4 regions of the Bradyrhizobium sp. CCGUVB23 genome follow, and region 4 is predicted to be linked to each of the others. Evidence: predicted binding sites of a transcription regulator. Region 4 holds the regulator's gene; each other region holds the start of a gene.

Region 1 (4,208 bases), 2.5 Mb from region 4:
GACGGTCGGCGTGCTCAACCGCATCAAGGGCATTTTGGAGGGGCTCGGCCTCACCATGGGCGACGTGGTGAAGATGCAGGTCTTCCTGGTGCACAATGCGTCGGCACCGATGGACTTCAAGGCCTTCATGGAGGGCTACACCCAGTTCTTCGGCGGCAGCCAGCCCAACCTGCCGGCCCGCTCGGTGGTCGGCGTCGCCGCGCTCGCCAATCCCGGCTTCCTGGTCGAGATCGAGGTGATCGCTGTCAAGGACGCGAAATAGGCCGGGGGCGGTTGCAAAAACGGCAGAACGATCTCGCTTGCCAAAGCGCGCCTTCCGCTGTCTGAATTCAGCGAGGCCGCATTTCGGGAGCACGCGATGAAGAGGACGATCACCAAGAATAATATCTCGTGCAGGAAGGCTCTACTCTCGACGGCTGTCGCGGCCTTGCTGCTCACCTGCGGGGCGGTTGCTGCCGAAGGCCTGAGCCCGCAGCAACAGCTCTCCCACGACGTCTACAAGGAGCTCGTCGAGATCGACACCACCACCGCGACCGGCGACACCGCGCGCGCGGCCGAAGCGATGGCGACGCGGCTGAAGGCGGCGGGCTTTCCCGATTCGGACGTGCAGGTCTTCTCGCCCGCGCCGCGCAAGGGCAACCTGGTCGCCCGCCTGCACGGGAGCGGTGCGCGCAAGCCGATCCTGCTGGTCGCGCATCTCGACGTCGTGCCGGCGCTGCGCGAGGACTGGTCGGTCGATCCGTTCAAGTTCACCGAGAAGGATGGCTACTACTACGGTCGCGGCACGGCCGACGACAAGCACATGGCGTCCGCCTTCATCACCAGCCTGATTCGGTTCAAGCAGGAGGGCTATAAGCCCGACCGCGACATCATTGTCGCGCTGGAGACGGACGAGGAGATCTTCGACCGCGACGGTCTCGGCATCCAGTGGCTGATCAAGAACAAGCGGGACCTCATCGACGCCGAGTTCGCGCTCAACGAGGGCGCCGGCGTTGGCCTGAAGGACGGCAAGCCGATCCGCGTCGGCGTCCAGACCAGCGAAAAGATCCCCGTCAGCTTCCAGCTCGACGTCACCGATCCCGGCGGCCACAGCTCGGTACCGCGCAAGAGCAACGCGATCTACAAGCTCGCCGAAGGCCTCGTGCGCCTGTCCAAGTTCAACTTCCCGCCCAAGCTGAACGCCACCACGCGCGGCTATTTCGAGAAGAGCGCGCAGTTCGAGAACGACCAGACCGCAGCCGACATGCGCGCCGTGATGTCCGACAAGCCCGATCCGGCGGCGCTGTCTTTCGTGCGGCTCGCTGCGAACCCCGTCTACAACGCTCAGCTCCGCACCACCTGCGTTGCGACCATGCTGCAGGGCGGGCATGCCATCAACGCGCTGCCGCAGTCGGCGAGTGCCAAGGTCAATTGCCGCATCATGCCGGGCGAGCCGGTCGAGGAGGTCAAGGCGACGCTGGAGCAGGTGCTGGCGGATCCCGACATCAAGCTGACGCAGATCGATACGGCGGTCATCAGCGCGCCCAGCGAGCTGCACGAGGAGATCATGGGCGCGATCGAAAAGCTCTCGGGCGAATTCTTCCCCGGCGCCATCGTGCTCCCGGTCATGAGTTCCGGCGCCACCGACGGCAGCTACCTGCGCAATGCGGGCATCCCGACCTACGGCCATTCCGGCATGGCGATCGACATCGGGGAGAACCGCATCCACGGCAAGGACGAGCGTGTTCCCGTGGCGTCGTTCTACAAGGGACAAGAGTACCTTCATCGGCTCGTCAAAACGCTGGCAGGCGGTTCCTGAGCCTGCGAAAGGCTTGTGAATCGGGGATCGGCTTCGGTAGCTGGTAACCCTGATGACAATCTGCCGCTGGAAATCCGCCTCGCGCCTCCTAAATAAGGGTAAAATTGCCCTTAATTGAATTTCAGGAGGCGTCTCTTGGTCCTGAAAAGCGCATCGTTCGGCCTCGCCACCGCGCTCATGCTCGCATGCAGCAGCGCGGCGATGGCTGACGACTACAAGCCTGACGAATATCTCGGCCTCGATCTCTCCAAGGCGGTGCTGTCGCCGAAGCGGCTCGGCCCTGCGACGCAATTCGCGCCGGTCCAGGTGGAAGCACGAAGTGATGCGGCGCGCGCCGTGCCTGACGTCACGCCGAAGGCGGTCGTGACCGAGCACGTGAAGGCGCCGGAGCCGCGGGTTGCTCACGCGAAGAGGGCGCAACCGCGTGGCGCTGCCCGCACCAGGCTTGCGCATCGGCACGCGAATCCGCTGGACGCGCAGGCGATGGACACGCGCATCCAGACCTGGCCGTGCAGGTCGGGCGGCATCTGCAACTGGAAACATTAGAGCATGATCCGGACCCGAAGGGCCGCGCTAGCGCAAAGTGTGAAGCGGTTTTCCCTCGCGACAAACGCGGAACGCGTTTGCGCGGAGATCATGCTCAAATAATTAGGCGTCATCCGCCCGTCGCAAAACGGTAGGCGCGGAGTCAAAAAACCGTCGGCCTGGAGTCAAGGAGCACAGGCACCTTTCGTCGCGATTCGACGAAGGTTTCCTGAATGGCAACGCTCCGCGCCTCGCGCGCATGGACCCGGCGGCAGTTTCTGGTCCGCTCCACATCCTCCCTCGCGCTCGCTGGTCTCGGCTCTCGCGCCAAACCATATCTCAGCCGCGCCGCCGATCGTCCGCTGATCGCAGGCGGCATTCAGTCGGGCGACGTGTCCGAAGGCTCTGCCGTCATCTGGGCGCGCGCCGACCGGCCTGCGCGGATGCGGGTCGAATGTGCCACAGCCGAAAGCTTCAAGACGATCCTGTGCACGGCAACCACTGACGCGCTGCCAGACGCCGACTTCACCTCAAAGGTGCTGCTGCGTGACCTGCCGCCCGGACAGGACATCTTCTACCGCGTGCGCTTCGACGACATCGCGACCGGCGTTGCCGGCGAGACGCGTACCGGACATTTCCGCACTGCGCCGGCCGCAGGCCAGTCGATCTCGTTCGTATGGTCCGGCGATACCGCCGGGCAAGGATGGGGCATCGATACGTCTCGCGGCGGCATGCGCAGCTATCGTACCATGCTCGACAACCGTCCGGATTTCTTCATCCATTCCGGCGACCACATCTATGCCGACTGCACCATTCCTGCCGAGTTGAAGCTGCCGAACGGCAAGATCTGGCGCAACCTCGTCACCGAAGAGAAATCGGAAGTCGCGCACACGCTGGCGCAGTTCCGCGGCAATTACAAATACAATCACCTCGACGAGAATTTCCGCGCCTTCCATGCGGAGGTGCCGATGTTCGCGCAATGGGACGACCACGAGGTCACCAACGACTGGTCGCCCTATGGCAGCGTCGATGAGACCGGTTTTGATGCCGACGGCACCTCACGCCTGGTCGCGCGCGCGAGGCGTGCGTTTTTCGACTTCATGCCGATTCGCGAGATCCGGCAGCAGCAAGGCCGCATTTATCGGAAAATTGCCTACGGACCGCTGCTCGACGTCTTCATGATCGACATGCGCAGCTATCGCGACGGCACCTGGAACAAGGGCGAGGAGCACGACGGCTGGATCCTGGGCCGTGATCAGCTTGCCTGGCTGAAGCGGGAGCTCGCCGCTTCGCGCGCGACCTGGAAGGTGATCGCGGCCGACCTGCCGATCGGCCTGATCAGCCTCGATGCCGTCGCGCTCGGCGATGGTCCGCCCGATCGGCGCGAGCACGAGATCGCGGACCTGCTCTCCTTCATCAGGCGCGCCGGCGTGCGCAACACTGTCTGGCTCACCGCTGACATGCACTACACCGCCGCGCATTACTACGATCCCAACCGCGCGGTGTTCTCAGATTTCGAGCCGTTCTGGGAATTCGTCTCAGGTCCCCTCCATGCCGGCACCTGGGGGCCGGGCGAGCTCGACAACACCTTTGGACCCGTCGCGATGTACCAGCGCGGTTGTAGCGCCGAGCAGGGCGAGAACCTTGCGCCTTGCTTCGGGCTCCAGTTCTTCGGCTGCGTCGACATTGATGGCGGCACGGAGGTCATGACCGTGACGCTGAAGGACGTCGACAATCGCGACCTCTGGTCGGTCAACATCCTCCCGCGGCCGCAAGTGCGGCCCGCTGTGGTGGCACAGCATTCGTAAATGGAGCGCGGAGTCGTCATGCCCGGGACAAGACTGGGCATGACGAAGTGAACCAGCGGACACGCTAACCGGTTCTT
Region 2 (4,208 bases), 1.4 Mb from region 4:
GGTAGGCCGCGTTCAGCGCCGTCAGTTGCTGCTCGGGAAGGATCGAAACCGCGATGGTCATGGGGTCAGCGGACAATGCTCGATATAGAAAAGAGCCGGGTCGATTGACCCGGCTCCAGGTGCGTCGTCCCGTTTGATCAGGACGCCTTCTTACGCAGGTTGTCGACGAATTTGATCAGCTCGATCGTCTTGTTGTAGTCGTCGGTGGCGATCGGCTCCCAGGGCTTGTTCTTGCCGTCGGAGAGCTTCTTGAACGCCTCGGGATCCTTCTGCGCCGCCTCCAGGAAGGCCTTCTTGATCGCAGCCTTCATGTCCTCCGGCAGGTCGCTGAGATAGGCGTAGGGCGAGTTGATGATGAGGTCGGACTTCACGACGATGCGGAAGTCTTCCTTCTTCATCACCGTGCCGTCGGCTGACTTCACCATGCCCTTGTTGAGCATGCGGGTCAGGTTGGAATCGTCGTCGGCGTTCCACCAGTTGGCGGCGACGTCGACGGTTCCTTGCGCGAGCGCGAGAACGGCGTTCTCGTGGCTGCCGGTGAAGACTACCTTGGAGAAATAGGCGTCGGGATCGATGCTCATCTGGTTCAGCTTGAAGCGGGGCATGTTGTTGCCAGAAGTGGAATTCGGATCAACAAGCCCGAGATTCTTGCCCTTGAGGTCCTCGATCTTCTGGTACGGCGACTTAGCCAGCACGTAGAACACCGAGTAATAGCCCTTCGAGCCGTCGGAGTTGACGTCGATGACGAAGGCATCGGTCTTCACGCCGGTGAGGCGGGCGCGCGCGAAGGACGCCGGACCGTAATAGCCGATATGGATATTGCCGGCGCGCTGGCCCTCGATGAGGGCAGCGTAATCATTGGCAACACGCAGCGTGACCTTGATGCCCAGTTCCTTGGACAGATAGCTGATGAAGGGGGCGTAGCGCTCGGTAACGCCCGAGCCGTTCTCGGCCGGAATCGCCGCGAAGGTGATCTCCGGATATTTGGTTTTCCAGTCCTCGGCGGACGCGGATGCGGTGAAGGCCAGTGCGGCGGCGCCGGCAAGGACGATGCGACGAGTGATCATGATACCCTCTTGATCGGTTGGACGCGGTGAACGCAAAACTTGGGTCGCGGCTCAGGCGGCGGCAGCGGTGCCGAGCGCCGGAACGGCTTCAGGCACGGGCAGCGGCACGCCGCCCATGACTTCACTGGCTTCGAGATCGTAGAGCTCGCGCGCGACGTGCTCGGTGAGCGCCAACGGCGCGCCGTCGAACACCACGCGGCCCGCCGCCATGCCGATCAGGCGGTCGCAATAGCTGCGCGCCAGATCGAGCGAATGCAGGTTACAAATCACGGTGATGCCAAAATGCTTGTTGATGCGTAAGAGCGCATCCATCACGATCTTCGTGTTGCGCGGGTCGAGCGAGGCGATCGGCTCGTCGGCGAGGATCAGCTCAGGCTGCTGCACCAGCGCGCGGGCGATCGCAACGCGCTGCTGCTGTCCGCCGGAGAGCTGGTCGGTACGCTGTGCCGCGAGCGAGGCCATGTCGAACTGCTCCAGCGCCGACATCGCCAGCGCCTTGTCCTCTTCGAGCCAGGCCTGCGTGAGCGAGCGCCAGGCCGGCATCGTGGCAAGGCGCCCCATCAGCACATTGGTGAGCACGTCGAGCCGACCGACCAGATTGAACTGCTGGAAGATCATCGCGGCGCGGGCGCGCCATTGCCGCAGCTCTTTGCCGCGCAGCGCGGTGACGTCGACGCCGTCGAACAGGATGCGCCCCTCTGTTGGCGTCGCCAGGCGGTTGATGGTCCGCAGCAAGGTCGACTTGCCGGCGCCGGAACGGCCGATTACGCCGACGAAGCCGCCGGGGGCGATTTCAAACGAAGCACCGTCCACCGCGGCTTTTGTGCCGAAGCGGCACGTCAGACCTTCAACCACCAGCATGCAGGGCTCCCAACTAGCTGGGCCCAACCGCTAACGCCGCCGCTTTACATTTGTGTGACAGGGGCATTGCGGTGCGGCGATGCTACGCACGCCGTCCCCTGTCATCTCTGCGTCATGACATCGTCATCGAGCCACTCGAAGACGAACGCCCCTCCCCTGTTGACGGACGCACCATGGTCGCCAAAGCGCTTTCGGTCCAACCGACCATCGATCCCACCGCCAAGCTGCACGAGATCAAGCTCGGCGCCTATTGCGAGGTCGGCGCGCGCACGATCCTGCACGAGGTGAGGATGGGGGACTATTCCTACGTCGTGAACGATGCCCAGATCACTTACACGACGATCGGAAAATTCTGCTCGATCGCAGCGATGACACGCATCAATCCCGGCAACCACCCGATGCGCCGCGCCAGCCAGGCGCATTTTACCTATCGTGCCAGTGCCTATTTTCCGGGCGAGAGCGACGAGGCCGAGTTCTTCGACTGGCGGCGCCAGCATTATGTCCATATCGGCCACGACGTCTGGATCGGCCATGGCGCGATCGTGCTGCCGGGCCGCAATATCGGCACCGGTGCCGTGGTGGCCGCAGGCGCCATCGTCACCAAGGACGTGCCCGCCTACACCATCGTCGCCGGCAATCCGGCTCGCCCGGTCCGGCGGCGGTTCTCCGACGAGATCGCCGGCCGGCTGGCAAGGCTCGCCTGGTGGGACTGGGATCACGAAAGCTTGCGCGAAGCCTTGCCTGATTTCCGCAGGCTCGGGATTGAAGATTTCCTCGCAAAGTACGAAGCACGGCTCGTTGCCAACCATTCTTCCCCCAGCAAGCGAAGCATCCTCGCGTGACCGAAATTTTTCTTGAGGGCGGCCGGGCCCTGATCGGCTCGGAGATCGTCGAAACGTCACTTGTTGTTTCCGGGCAGGATATCGCGGAGATCGGACGCGGACGCGCGCGGCTCGCAATCGACGCCCGCAACCTGCTGGTCCTGCCGGGCATCGTCGACCTGCATGGCGACGCCTTCGAGCGGCAGATGATGCCGCGCCCGGGCGTCGACTTCCCGATCGACGTGGCGCTCGCCGACAGCGACCGGCAGGCCGTCAGCAACGGCATCACCACCGTCTTCCATGGCACGACCTGGTCGTGGGAGCCGGGCTTGCGCTCTGGCGACAATGCACGGCGCCTGCTCGAGGCGATCGAGCGCTTGCGGCCGCAATTTGCCGCCGACATCCGCTTCCATCTGCGGCACGAGACCTACAATCTCGACGCGGAGGACGAGATCGGCCAATGGCTCGCCGAAGGACGGATCGATCTGTTCGCCTTCAACGATCACATGGCTTCGACCATCCGCGATCTGGCGAAGCCAAACAAGCGTGGCCGCCTGGTCGACCGGACCGGACTGTCCGACGCGGCCCTTGAAGAGCTGGTCGGCCGCGTCGCCGCTCGCGCGGCGGACGTTCCGGCGTCGACTGCGCGGCTCGCCGCCGCGGCGCGCGTGGCCGAGGTGCGGATGCTCTCGCATGACGACGCGACACCGGCGATGCGCAAGGCGTATCGTGATATGGGTGTCACGATCGCCGAATTTCCGGTCAACGAGGAGACGGCGCGCGAGGCCGCGGCGGCCGGTGACGCCATCATCTATGGCGCGCCGAACGTGGTGCGTGGCGGCAGCCACACCGGCTGGACCAGGGCGTCCGACATGATCGCCAAAGGGCTCTGCTCGGTGCTGGCGTCCGACTATTATTATCCGGCGCAATTGCTCGCCGCCTTCCGGCTCGTGGCTGATGGCGTGCTTGGGCTGGCGCAGGCCTGGAAGCTGATTTCGGAAGCACCGGCAGAGGCCGCAGGCCTGTCCGATCGCGGTATGATCAAGGAGGGACTGCGCGCCGACATCCTGCTGGTCGACGACACCGTGCCGCTGCGGCCGCGAGTGGTCGCGGTGATCGCCGCAGGCAAGCTCGTCCAACTCACCGATGGCACGCGCCTGCTGGGCTCAGCCGCGGCGCCGCGTGAGGCTATCGCCGCCGTCTAAACCCGCTATAGCTATATCTGAGGCGATGACAGGTTTCCCCCGCTACGCGATTTACTATGCCGCCGATGCCGAGAGCGCGCTGTCGCACTTCGGCGCAGCGCTGCTCGGCTATGATGCCCACACCGGCCGTGAGCTGCCTTTTCCTGCCGATGCGCTGCAGCTTGCAGCCGATTGGCACGACGTCACGGCCGATCCCCGCAAATATGGTTTTCATGGCACGCTGAAAGCACCGATGGCACTGGCGCCGGGCAAGA
Region 3 (4,208 bases), 3.3 Mb from region 4:
CGGCGCGCACCGTCGCTGGAATGACGTTGATCTCCGGTGTCCCGATGAAGCGGGCGATCTCGATCGTCGCCGGATCGTCATAGACCTGTTGCGGCGGAGCAACCTGGAGCAGGCGGCCGCCCATCATCACGGCGACACGATCGGACATGGTCATCGCTTCAGCCTGATCGTGGGTCACGTAGATGAACGTCGCCCCGAGGCGATGATGCAGTTCGGCGATCTCCGCACGCGCTTGCAGGCGCATCTTTGCATCGAGATTGGACAGCGGCTCGTCCATCAGGAAGGCAAGCGGCTGGCGCACCATGGCACGCGCGAGTGCGACGCGCTGACGCTGGCCGCCGGAAAGCTGCGATGGCCTGCGATCGTGCAAATGGTCAATGCCAAGCGCCGACGTGACGGCGCACACGTCGGCGGCGATCGCTCGCCGAGCCTCGCCTGCCCCGGGCATTATGCGACCGATCAGCGGCAGCCGCTGCAAGACATTCATGCGGCGCATGGTCAACGGAAGCGCGACGTTCTTCGCAACCGTCATGTGCGGGTACAGCGCATAGGACTGAAACACCATCGCCAGGTCGCGCTGCTTCGGCCGCAAGGCGTCGACGCAGCGGTCAGCGATCCGAATGCTGCCGCTGTCCTGGTCTTCGAAACCGGCGATGATGCGCAACAACGTGGTCTTGCCGCAACCGGACGGACCGACCAGCGTCAGGAATTCACCATGGGCGATGTCGAGCGACACGTCGTTCAAGACGTCCGCCTGACGGAACGCCTTGCTTATGTTCTCGACCGAAATCCGTGCCATCTGCCGCCTCCATGCCGCCGCATCATTGGCACCGTCGGATGACAGTTTCATGAATTTGTCTCAGTAATTGTTTAGTTATGAACTGAATAAAGCTCAGTCAATAACCCGAGGCGGAAAGGTGGAACGTGGATCAGGAGTGCGGACACGGAGCTATCTCGTCGATCTGGACGGGACGCTGATCAGCGGTCGCAAACCTTTGCCGCGACAAGCCTCTTAAAGTCGTTCGGCTCATTGACGGCGAGACTAGAGTGGAAAACCAGAGGCTATGCTCACGGCGAGATTGACGATCTTCTCGCTTGAAACTCTGTTGATCAGGTTGGTGAGATCGCCCTTGCTCATCGTCTGATCACCAAATCGCAAGCGCCGACCCAAGCGATGGTGTCGGCATGTTCCTCGCGGATAACGGCATATTCGCCGGCGAGCGAGATCGCGAGTCAGCCCCTCCTCGACCCAGCGCGCACGTTCAGCAGGCCCCGGCGTACCCTGGAAGCAGTAGCTCGACTTCATTGGCGTCTTCCGTCTTCTTCCAGCACCTTTTTGCTCGATCCCCTCATCGCCAACCTCGTTCAACGCCGGCGGCCTTCAGCAACTCGGCCAGTTTTTTCCGCGCGTAGAACAAGCGCGTTTTCACGGTGTTCTCCGGAATCCCGACGGTTTCGGCCACCTCTTCCAGGGCTTTCTCGTGGTAGTAGACGAGATCGACAATCTCCCGGTGCTCCGGCGAAAGCCCGCCCAGGCACTTGCGCAACGCTTCGCCGGTATCCTTCTTCGTCGTGGCCACTTCCGGGTCGTCGGACGTGTCCTCGATCGCGTGGGCAGCCTCGTCTTCCAACGTAAGGTCCCTCCTGCGCCGTAGCGCCGAGAGGGCCTTGAAACGCGTAATCGCCAGCAGCCAGGTTGAGACAGCAGATCGGCCTTCAAACTTGCCAGCCCGACGCCAGACGTCGAGAAAGACCTCGCTGATGAGATCTTCCGCAACCTGTTCGTCGCGGACGAGCCGAAGCCCGAAGCTGAATACCCTGACATGGTGCCGTCCGTACAGCACCTGCATGGCGCGCCGGTCGCCTTGCGCGATCCGCGCGATCAGGACTTCATCCGAAGCCACCCGTTGTTCGCTCAAGGTCCGTCTCACAGGATTCGAGCCGACCAACGTCAGGCACTCACCGTCGGCGATGTCGAGCGACACATCCTTCAAGACTCCGTCTGACGGAACGCCTTGCCGATGTTCTCGACCGAAATCCGGGCCATGCCCCGCCTCCATGTTGCCGATCATTGGCACCGTCGGATAATAGTTTGATGAATTTGTCTCAGTCCTAGTTTGCTTATAGACTGAACAACATTCAATTCAAGGGCGGAGAGGCGGAAGGTGAAGCAGGGATGGAGAGCACGGGGCTATCTCGTCGATCTCGACGGGACACTGATCAGCGACAACAAACCTTTGCCAGGTGCGCGGCGCATGCTGGACGCCTTCGGCGGACAATTCGCCCTGGTTTCCAACGACGCGGAGCACACGCCCGCCGAGCTTGCCCGGCTGCTGCTCCAGATCGGCCTTCCAATTGACCCCGGCCGGATCGTGCTCGCCGGTGCCTGCACGCTCGACATCATCGCGCAAGAGCGGCGCGCTTCGCGCGTGATGCTGCTCGGCAGCCCTGCCCTCCGCGAATATGGCCGAGGCCTGGGTCTGAACATGACAATGCTCGAGCCGGACATCGTCGTGATCGCGCGCGATCGCGCCTTCAACTATGACAAGTTGTCATTCGCGGCAAACCTGGTACGGGACGGCGCCCAACTGATCGTGACGAACCCGGATACCACGCATCCCGGCAGGGCCGGATCGGTCGTACCGGAAACCGGCGCACTGCTTGCGGCGGTCCTGTCTTGTGCCGGCGCCGTCTCATATCGCATCATCGGCAAACCCGAGCCTGCGCTGTTCGAACGAGCGTTGACGCGACTCGGCGTCAGTCCATCCGAGGCCGTGATGATCGGTGACAACCCGCACACCGATGGAGCAGGCGCCGGCCGGCTCGGAATCCGCTATCTTAATGTCGAGACGATGCAGCGTCTCGTCCTATCAGGTGATTGACAATGCCCTCAACGACGAAGAAGCGCGGCGTGCAAAAACCACGCATGAAACAGGCGGACCCAGCCGGCAAGCCCGAGCATTCGCCGACTCTTTCTCCGAGCGGCATGCTCGAACGGATCGCAGCGACCAAGGCCGACCTGCCGCCAACGGCGAGCCGGATCGCGGACTTCATCAGCGCCCATCCTGCGGAAGTCGTGCACATGTCCGTGACGGAGGTCGCCGAACGCGCTGGGGCGAGCGAAGGCAGCGTCGTCGCGTTCTGCCAGCAACTCGGTGCGCGCGGGTTCCAGCAGCTCAAGATCGCGCTCGCGCGCGATCTTGTGCAACCGGTTCAGTTCATCCACGAGGATCTGAAGCGGAACGACGACGTCGCGACTGTCGTCGAGAAGATCTTCCAGTCCAACCTGCAGGCCCTGCAGGACACGCGCAAGGTCGTCGATTCCGCAAAGATGGCTGCTGCCGTGAAGGCCATCCACCAGGCCGATCGCGTCGAGGTCTACGGAATCGGCAGCGCCGCGCCCGTGGCTGAGGATGCGAACTATCGCCTGCTCCGGATCGGAATCGAATCGAAGGTCGTCCTGGATTCACACGTTCAGGCGATCAGCGCCTCGCTGACCGGGCCGCACGTCGCGGTCCTTACGATTTCGCATTCCGGCAGCACGCATGAGACGATTGCGGCGACACGGCTTGCGAAGGAGGCCGGCGCGACGACGATCTGCATTTCGAACTTCGGCAAGTCGCCCATTCAGCGCTACTGCGACATCATGCTACACACGATGGCCAAGGAAACCAGCTTCCGGACGGAAGCTATGACGAGCCGCATCGCTCAGCTGGCGATAGTTGACGCGCTCGTTTGCTGTGTGGCGCTCGCCAAATATGACAACGCGGTCGCAACAATCACCAAGACCTTTGAAGTGCTCTCAATCAAGCGAGCCTAAGTCTCGCGATGATTGCCAACCTGGGTGCATCTCTTTCTGCCGCCCCGCAAGGCGTCGGGATCGCAAGAGGCAGCTCGAACAGGACAACCCGACCTCAGAGAAACATCTCGGTCAGATCGACCGTCGAGGCATTGCCGATCTGCCCAAAGTGCTTGTCGAGCCAGCTTCGCGCCGCCTCGCGGCCCTCATCGCGCAACCGGCACAACAGGCTCCATTCCGGGTGGAATTGCGTCGCAGTGCCGAGCTGCGACATCAACTGATCGTTGCCGATCCAGTGCATGTACATGCGGCTGTGGGTCTCCTTGTCGAGCTCGCCATTGTCGATCAGTTTCGTCGCGAAGGCGATCGCGCGCATCTCGCGCATCAACGATGAGTTGAAGCTGATCTC
Region 4 (4,208 bases):
GAAGGCGGCCTGCGCAATGCCATCATCGGTTCGATCATCATGACCGTGATCGGCGTCGGCATCGGCGCGCCGCTCGGCCTGTTCGCCGGCACCTATCTCGCCGAGTACGGCCGCAACGACAAGCTGACCTCGGTGATCCGCTTCATCAACGACATCCTGCTCAGCGCGCCCTCGATCATCATCGGCCTGTTCATCTATGGCGCGGTGGTGGTGCCGATGCGCGGCTTCTCCGCGATCGCCGGCTCCCTCGCGCTGGCCGTCATCGTGATCCCGGTGGTGCTGCGCACGACCGAGGACATGCTGCTGCTGGTGCCGAACGCGCTGCGCGAAGCGGCCTCCGCGCTCGGCCTGCCGCGCTCGCTGGTGATCAAGCGGATCGCCTACCGCGCGGCGCGCTCCGGCCTCATCACCGGTGTGCTGCTCGCGACCGCCCGCGTTGCCGGTGAGACCGCGCCGCTGCTGTTCACCGCCTTGTCGAACCAGTTCTTCAGCCTCAGCCTGAACAAGACGATGGCGAATCTGCCGGTCACCATCAACAATTTCGTGCAGAGCCCCTACGCCTACTGGAAGCAGCTGGCCTGGAGCGGGGCGCTGCTGATCACCCTGACCGTGCTTGCCCTGAACATTGGCGCGCGCATTCTTGGCGCCGAGAGGACTGCAAAATGAGCGATCTGTCCGTTTCCGTAAGTTCCACCGGACGTCAGGCGTCGCCGACGCTGCCTGAGGCTCCGGCCAAGGTGACGGTGCGCAACCTCAATTTCTATTACGGCGAGCACCACGCGCTGAAGAACATCAACCTGACGCTCGGCACCAACCGCGTTACGGCGTTCATCGGTCCGTCGGGCTGCGGCAAGTCGACCCTGCTGCGCATCTTCAACCGGATGTACGATCTCTATCCGGGCCAGCGCGCCACCGGTCAGCTCATGCTCGACCAGACCAACATCCTCGACACCAAGCTCGACCTCAATCTGCTGCGCGCTCGCGTCGGCATGGTGTTCCAGAAGCCGACGCCGTTCCCGATGACGATCTACGAGAACATCGCCTTCGGCATCCGCCTCTATGAGAAGATCTCCAAGTCCGAGATGGACGACCGGGTCGAGAAGGCGCTGCGCGGCGGCGCGCTGTGGAACGAGGTCAAGGACAAGCTCAACGCCTCCGGCCTGTCGCTCTCCGGCGGCCAGCAGCAGCGTCTCTGTATCGCCCGCACCGTTGCGGTGCGTCCTGAGGTGATCCTGTTCGACGAGCCCTGCTCGGCGCTCGATCCGATCTCGACCGCCAAGGTCGAGGAGCTTATCCAGGAGCTCGCAGAGAACTACACGATCGCGATCGTCACCCACAACATGCAGCAGGCGGCGCGCGTCTCCGACAAGACCGCCTTCATGTATCTTGGCGAGTTGATCGAGTTCGACGAGACCAGCAAGATCTTCACGTCGCCCAGCGACCGGCGCACCCAGGACTACATCACCGGCCGCTTCGGCTGAGGAGACAGGAAATGGCTTCTGAACATACCGCAAAGGCCTTCGACACCGACCTCCAGGAGCTCACGCGGCTCGTTGCGGAGATGGGCGGCCTTGCCGAGCGCATGATCGTCGATTCCGTCGATGCGCTGATCCGCCGTGACGTCGCTCTCGGCCAGCGCGTGGTGGCGACCGACGCCGAGATCGACGCGCTCCAGAAGAAGATCGAGGAGCGCGCCGTGCTCACGATCGCGCGCCGGCAGCCGATGGCGGTCGACCTGCGCGAGATCGTCGGCGCCATGCGCGTTGCGACCGATCTGGAGCGGATCGGCGACCTCGCCAAGAACATGGGCAAGCGCGTCGCCGCGCTGGAAACCGATTTCCATCCGCTGAAGCTGTTCCGCGGCCTGGAACACATGACCGACCTCGTGCAGCAGCAGGTCAAGTCGGTGCTGGACGCCTATGCCGCGCATGACCTGCCGGCGGCGATGATGGTGTGGAAGGGCGACGAGGAGGTCGACGCGATCTGCACCTCGCTGTTCCGCGAGCTCCTCACCTACATGATGGAGGATCCGCGCAACATCTCGTTCTGCATCCATTTGATGTTCTGCGCCAAGAACATCGAGCGGATTGGCGACCATGCGACCAACATCGCCGAGACCGTCTTCTACATGATCGAAGGTCAGGCCATCGCGGACAAGCGGCCGAAGGGCGATATGACGACCTTCGCCACGACCGTGCCGAACACTTAAGGAGCGACGACGCCATGGGCGCACGCATTCTGGTTGTTGAGGACGAGGAAGCGCTGACCGAGCTGTTGCGCTACAACCTCGAAGGCGACGGCTACGATGTCGAGACGGTGATGCGCGGCGACGACGCCGACACCCGCCTCAAGGAGCACATTCCCGACCTGATCGTGCTCGACTGGATGCTGCCGGGACTGTCCGGCATCGAGCTGTGCCGCAGGCTTCGCGCCAGGCCCGAGACCAAGCAGCTGCCGATCATCATGCTCACCGCGCGCGGTGAGGAGAGCGAGCGGGTGCGCGGGCTTGCGACCGGCGCCGACGACTACATCGTCAAGCCGTTCTCGGTGCCCGAATTGCTCGCGCGCGTGAAAGGCCTGCTCCGGCGTGCAAGCCCCGAGCGGCTCGCGACCATACTCGCCTTTGGCGACATCGAGCTCGACCGCGAGAAGCGCCGCGTGGCGCGCTCCGGTCGGCCGATCGACCTCGGCCCGACCGAATATCGCCTCCTGGAGTTCTTCCTGGAGCATCCCGGCCGGGTGTTCTCGCGCGAGCAGCTGCTCGACAGCGTCTGGGGCCGCGACATCTATATCGACGAGCGCACCGTCGACGTCCACATCGGCCGCCTGCGCAAGCTGCTCAATCTCGGTCGCGAGCAGGACCCGATCCGCACCGTCCGTGGCGCCGGCTACGCGCTGGATGATCGTTTCGCGAAGGCGGAGCAGACGTAAAAAAGCGCGCCGGATGGCGCGCTGACGTTTCTCGATCAAGCGTCCCGGCCTTGCACCGGGACGTTGTCGTTTGTGGCTGAACTCAGCGCGTGCCGGGCTTGGCCGGTGCGCGGCGGCGGTCGGCGGCCGGCTGGTAGGCGACGCGCGAGTGCTGTGCGCAATAGGGCAGGCCCGAGAGCGACTTGCCGCCGCAGAAGAAGAAATCCGGGCTCGAGGGATCGCCGACCGGCCAGTGGCAGGTCGCCTCGTTGAGCTCGAGCAGCGACAGGCGCTGGCTCATCGGAACGACATTGTCATAGGTGATCGGATCGGGCTCGACCTCGACCTCGAAGGCCTGGGCGAGGGCGGTGTTGCCGCGCGAGATCGGGCGGCTCACCCGCATCATGTGCTGCGCCGGGCGCGCCTTGCGCGGCCGGGGAGCCGCCGAGGACGGGCTCTTGGCGCGGCCGGACAGGCCCAGCCGGTGCACCTTGCCGATTACGGCGTTGCGGGTCACATTCCCGAGTTCGGCAGCGATCTGGCTGGCCGAAAGCCCGGCTTCCCAGAGCTTTTTCAATTGCTCGACGCGATCGTCGGACCAGGTCAAAACCGTCATTGCACCCTTCCCCTCGCCGCGCGCCTGCCAATCCCTTGGGGCCGCGTGGCGATGTCTAAGCCTCGAAAAACCCGTGCCGCCAGAATCCCTTAAGGCTCGCCGGGCGCGAAAACGCACCTGAACGCTACGCCGGTACATGAGGACTAAGAGGATCAGAACTGCTGCACGAGATGTCGTATCTGACAGGGGAAACGCTACAATATGGCGTGACTCCCGCGCAAGAGTCTGCGGCTCCGCGTCCACATGTTCCGTCGCTAAAAGAACTCAAAAATGCCACCGCAAGACTACGGCCGCACGCCTTGCAGGGCCTTCTGGCGGCATTGACAGCGGTTTTTCCAAGCATAAAATGGTGACACGTGCCGCCCTTAAAAGGCGGCACGTTTCGTTTTCCGGGCAGGTCAACGATGCGCTGCGCAAGGCAGTCTCGTGAGCCAGCCTCAACATTCAAGTGACCGTCATGACCAAAAGCGCCGCGACGCATTTGCTTCCCGTTTTCGCCAGGGCCGAGCTCGGCTTCGAGCGCGGCGAAGGCTGCTGGCTGGTCGCGACCAATGGCGAGCGCTATCTCGATTTCACCTCGGGTGTCGCCGTGAATGCGCTGGGCCATGCACATCCCGCTTTGGTCAAGGCCTTGCAGGAGCAGGCCACGAAGCTCTGGCACATGTCGAACCTGTTCCAGAGC

What was found. Region 4 encodes PhoB, which activates phosphate uptake and scavenging genes when phosphate is short. Its sites were predicted from a motif close to TGTCATNNANCTGTCAT; they were not measured.
Region 1: the regulator PhoB is predicted to act here: its motif matches at 2,452-2,468, upstream of NLN62_RS03740 (alkaline phosphatase).
Region 2: the regulator PhoB is predicted to act here: its motif matches at 2,028-2,044, upstream of phnC (phosphonate ABC transporter ATP-binding protein).
Region 3: the regulator PhoB is predicted to act here: its motif matches at 2,085-2,101, upstream of NLN62_RS30390 (HAD-IIA family hydrolase).

The regions. Positions count from the first base shown of each region.
Region 1 covers NZ_JANADQ010000001.1:840,147-844,354, reverse strand. Annotated here, with positions in the region: gene NLN62_RS03755 (RidA family protein) at 1-262, shown strand, start outside; gene NLN62_RS03750 (M20/M25/M40 family metallo-hydrolase) at 359-1,798, shown strand; gene NLN62_RS03745 (hypothetical protein) at 1,934-2,344, shown strand; gene NLN62_RS03740 (alkaline phosphatase) at 2,557-4,131, shown strand.
Region 2 covers NZ_JANADQ010000001.1:4,679,548-4,683,755, reverse strand. Annotated here, with positions in the region: gene phnE (phosphonate ABC transporter, permease protein PhnE) at 1-61, opposite strand, end outside; gene phnD (phosphonate ABC transporter substrate-binding protein) at 138-1,067, opposite strand; gene phnC (phosphonate ABC transporter ATP-binding protein) at 1,119-1,928, opposite strand; gene NLN62_RS21475 (chloramphenicol acetyltransferase) at 2,102-2,770, shown strand; gene NLN62_RS21470 (alpha-D-ribose 1-methylphosphonate 5-triphosphate diphosphatase) at 2,767-3,954, shown strand; gene NLN62_RS21465 (DUF1045 domain-containing protein) at 3,980-4,208, shown strand, end outside.
Region 3 covers NZ_JANADQ010000001.1:6,567,742-6,571,949, reverse strand. Annotated here, with positions in the region: gene NLN62_RS30400 (ABC transporter ATP-binding protein) at 1-799, opposite strand, end outside; gene NLN62_RS30395 (sigma-70 family RNA polymerase sigma factor) at 1,350-1,919, opposite strand; gene NLN62_RS30390 (HAD-IIA family hydrolase) at 2,166-2,882, shown strand; gene NLN62_RS30385 (MurR/RpiR family transcriptional regulator) at 2,885-3,820, shown strand; gene NLN62_RS30380 (patatin-like phospholipase family protein) at 3,915-4,208, opposite strand, start outside.
Region 4 covers NZ_JANADQ010000001.1:3,309,778-3,313,985, reverse strand. Annotated here, with positions in the region: gene pstA (phosphate ABC transporter permease PstA) at 1-666, shown strand, start outside; gene pstB (phosphate ABC transporter ATP-binding protein PstB) at 663-1,481, shown strand; gene phoU (phosphate signaling complex protein PhoU) at 1,493-2,209, shown strand; gene phoB (phosphate regulon transcriptional regulator PhoB) at 2,224-2,931, shown strand; gene NLN62_RS15125 (GcrA family cell cycle regulator) at 3,014-3,526, opposite strand; gene NLN62_RS15120 (aspartate aminotransferase family protein) at 3,984-4,208, shown strand, end outside.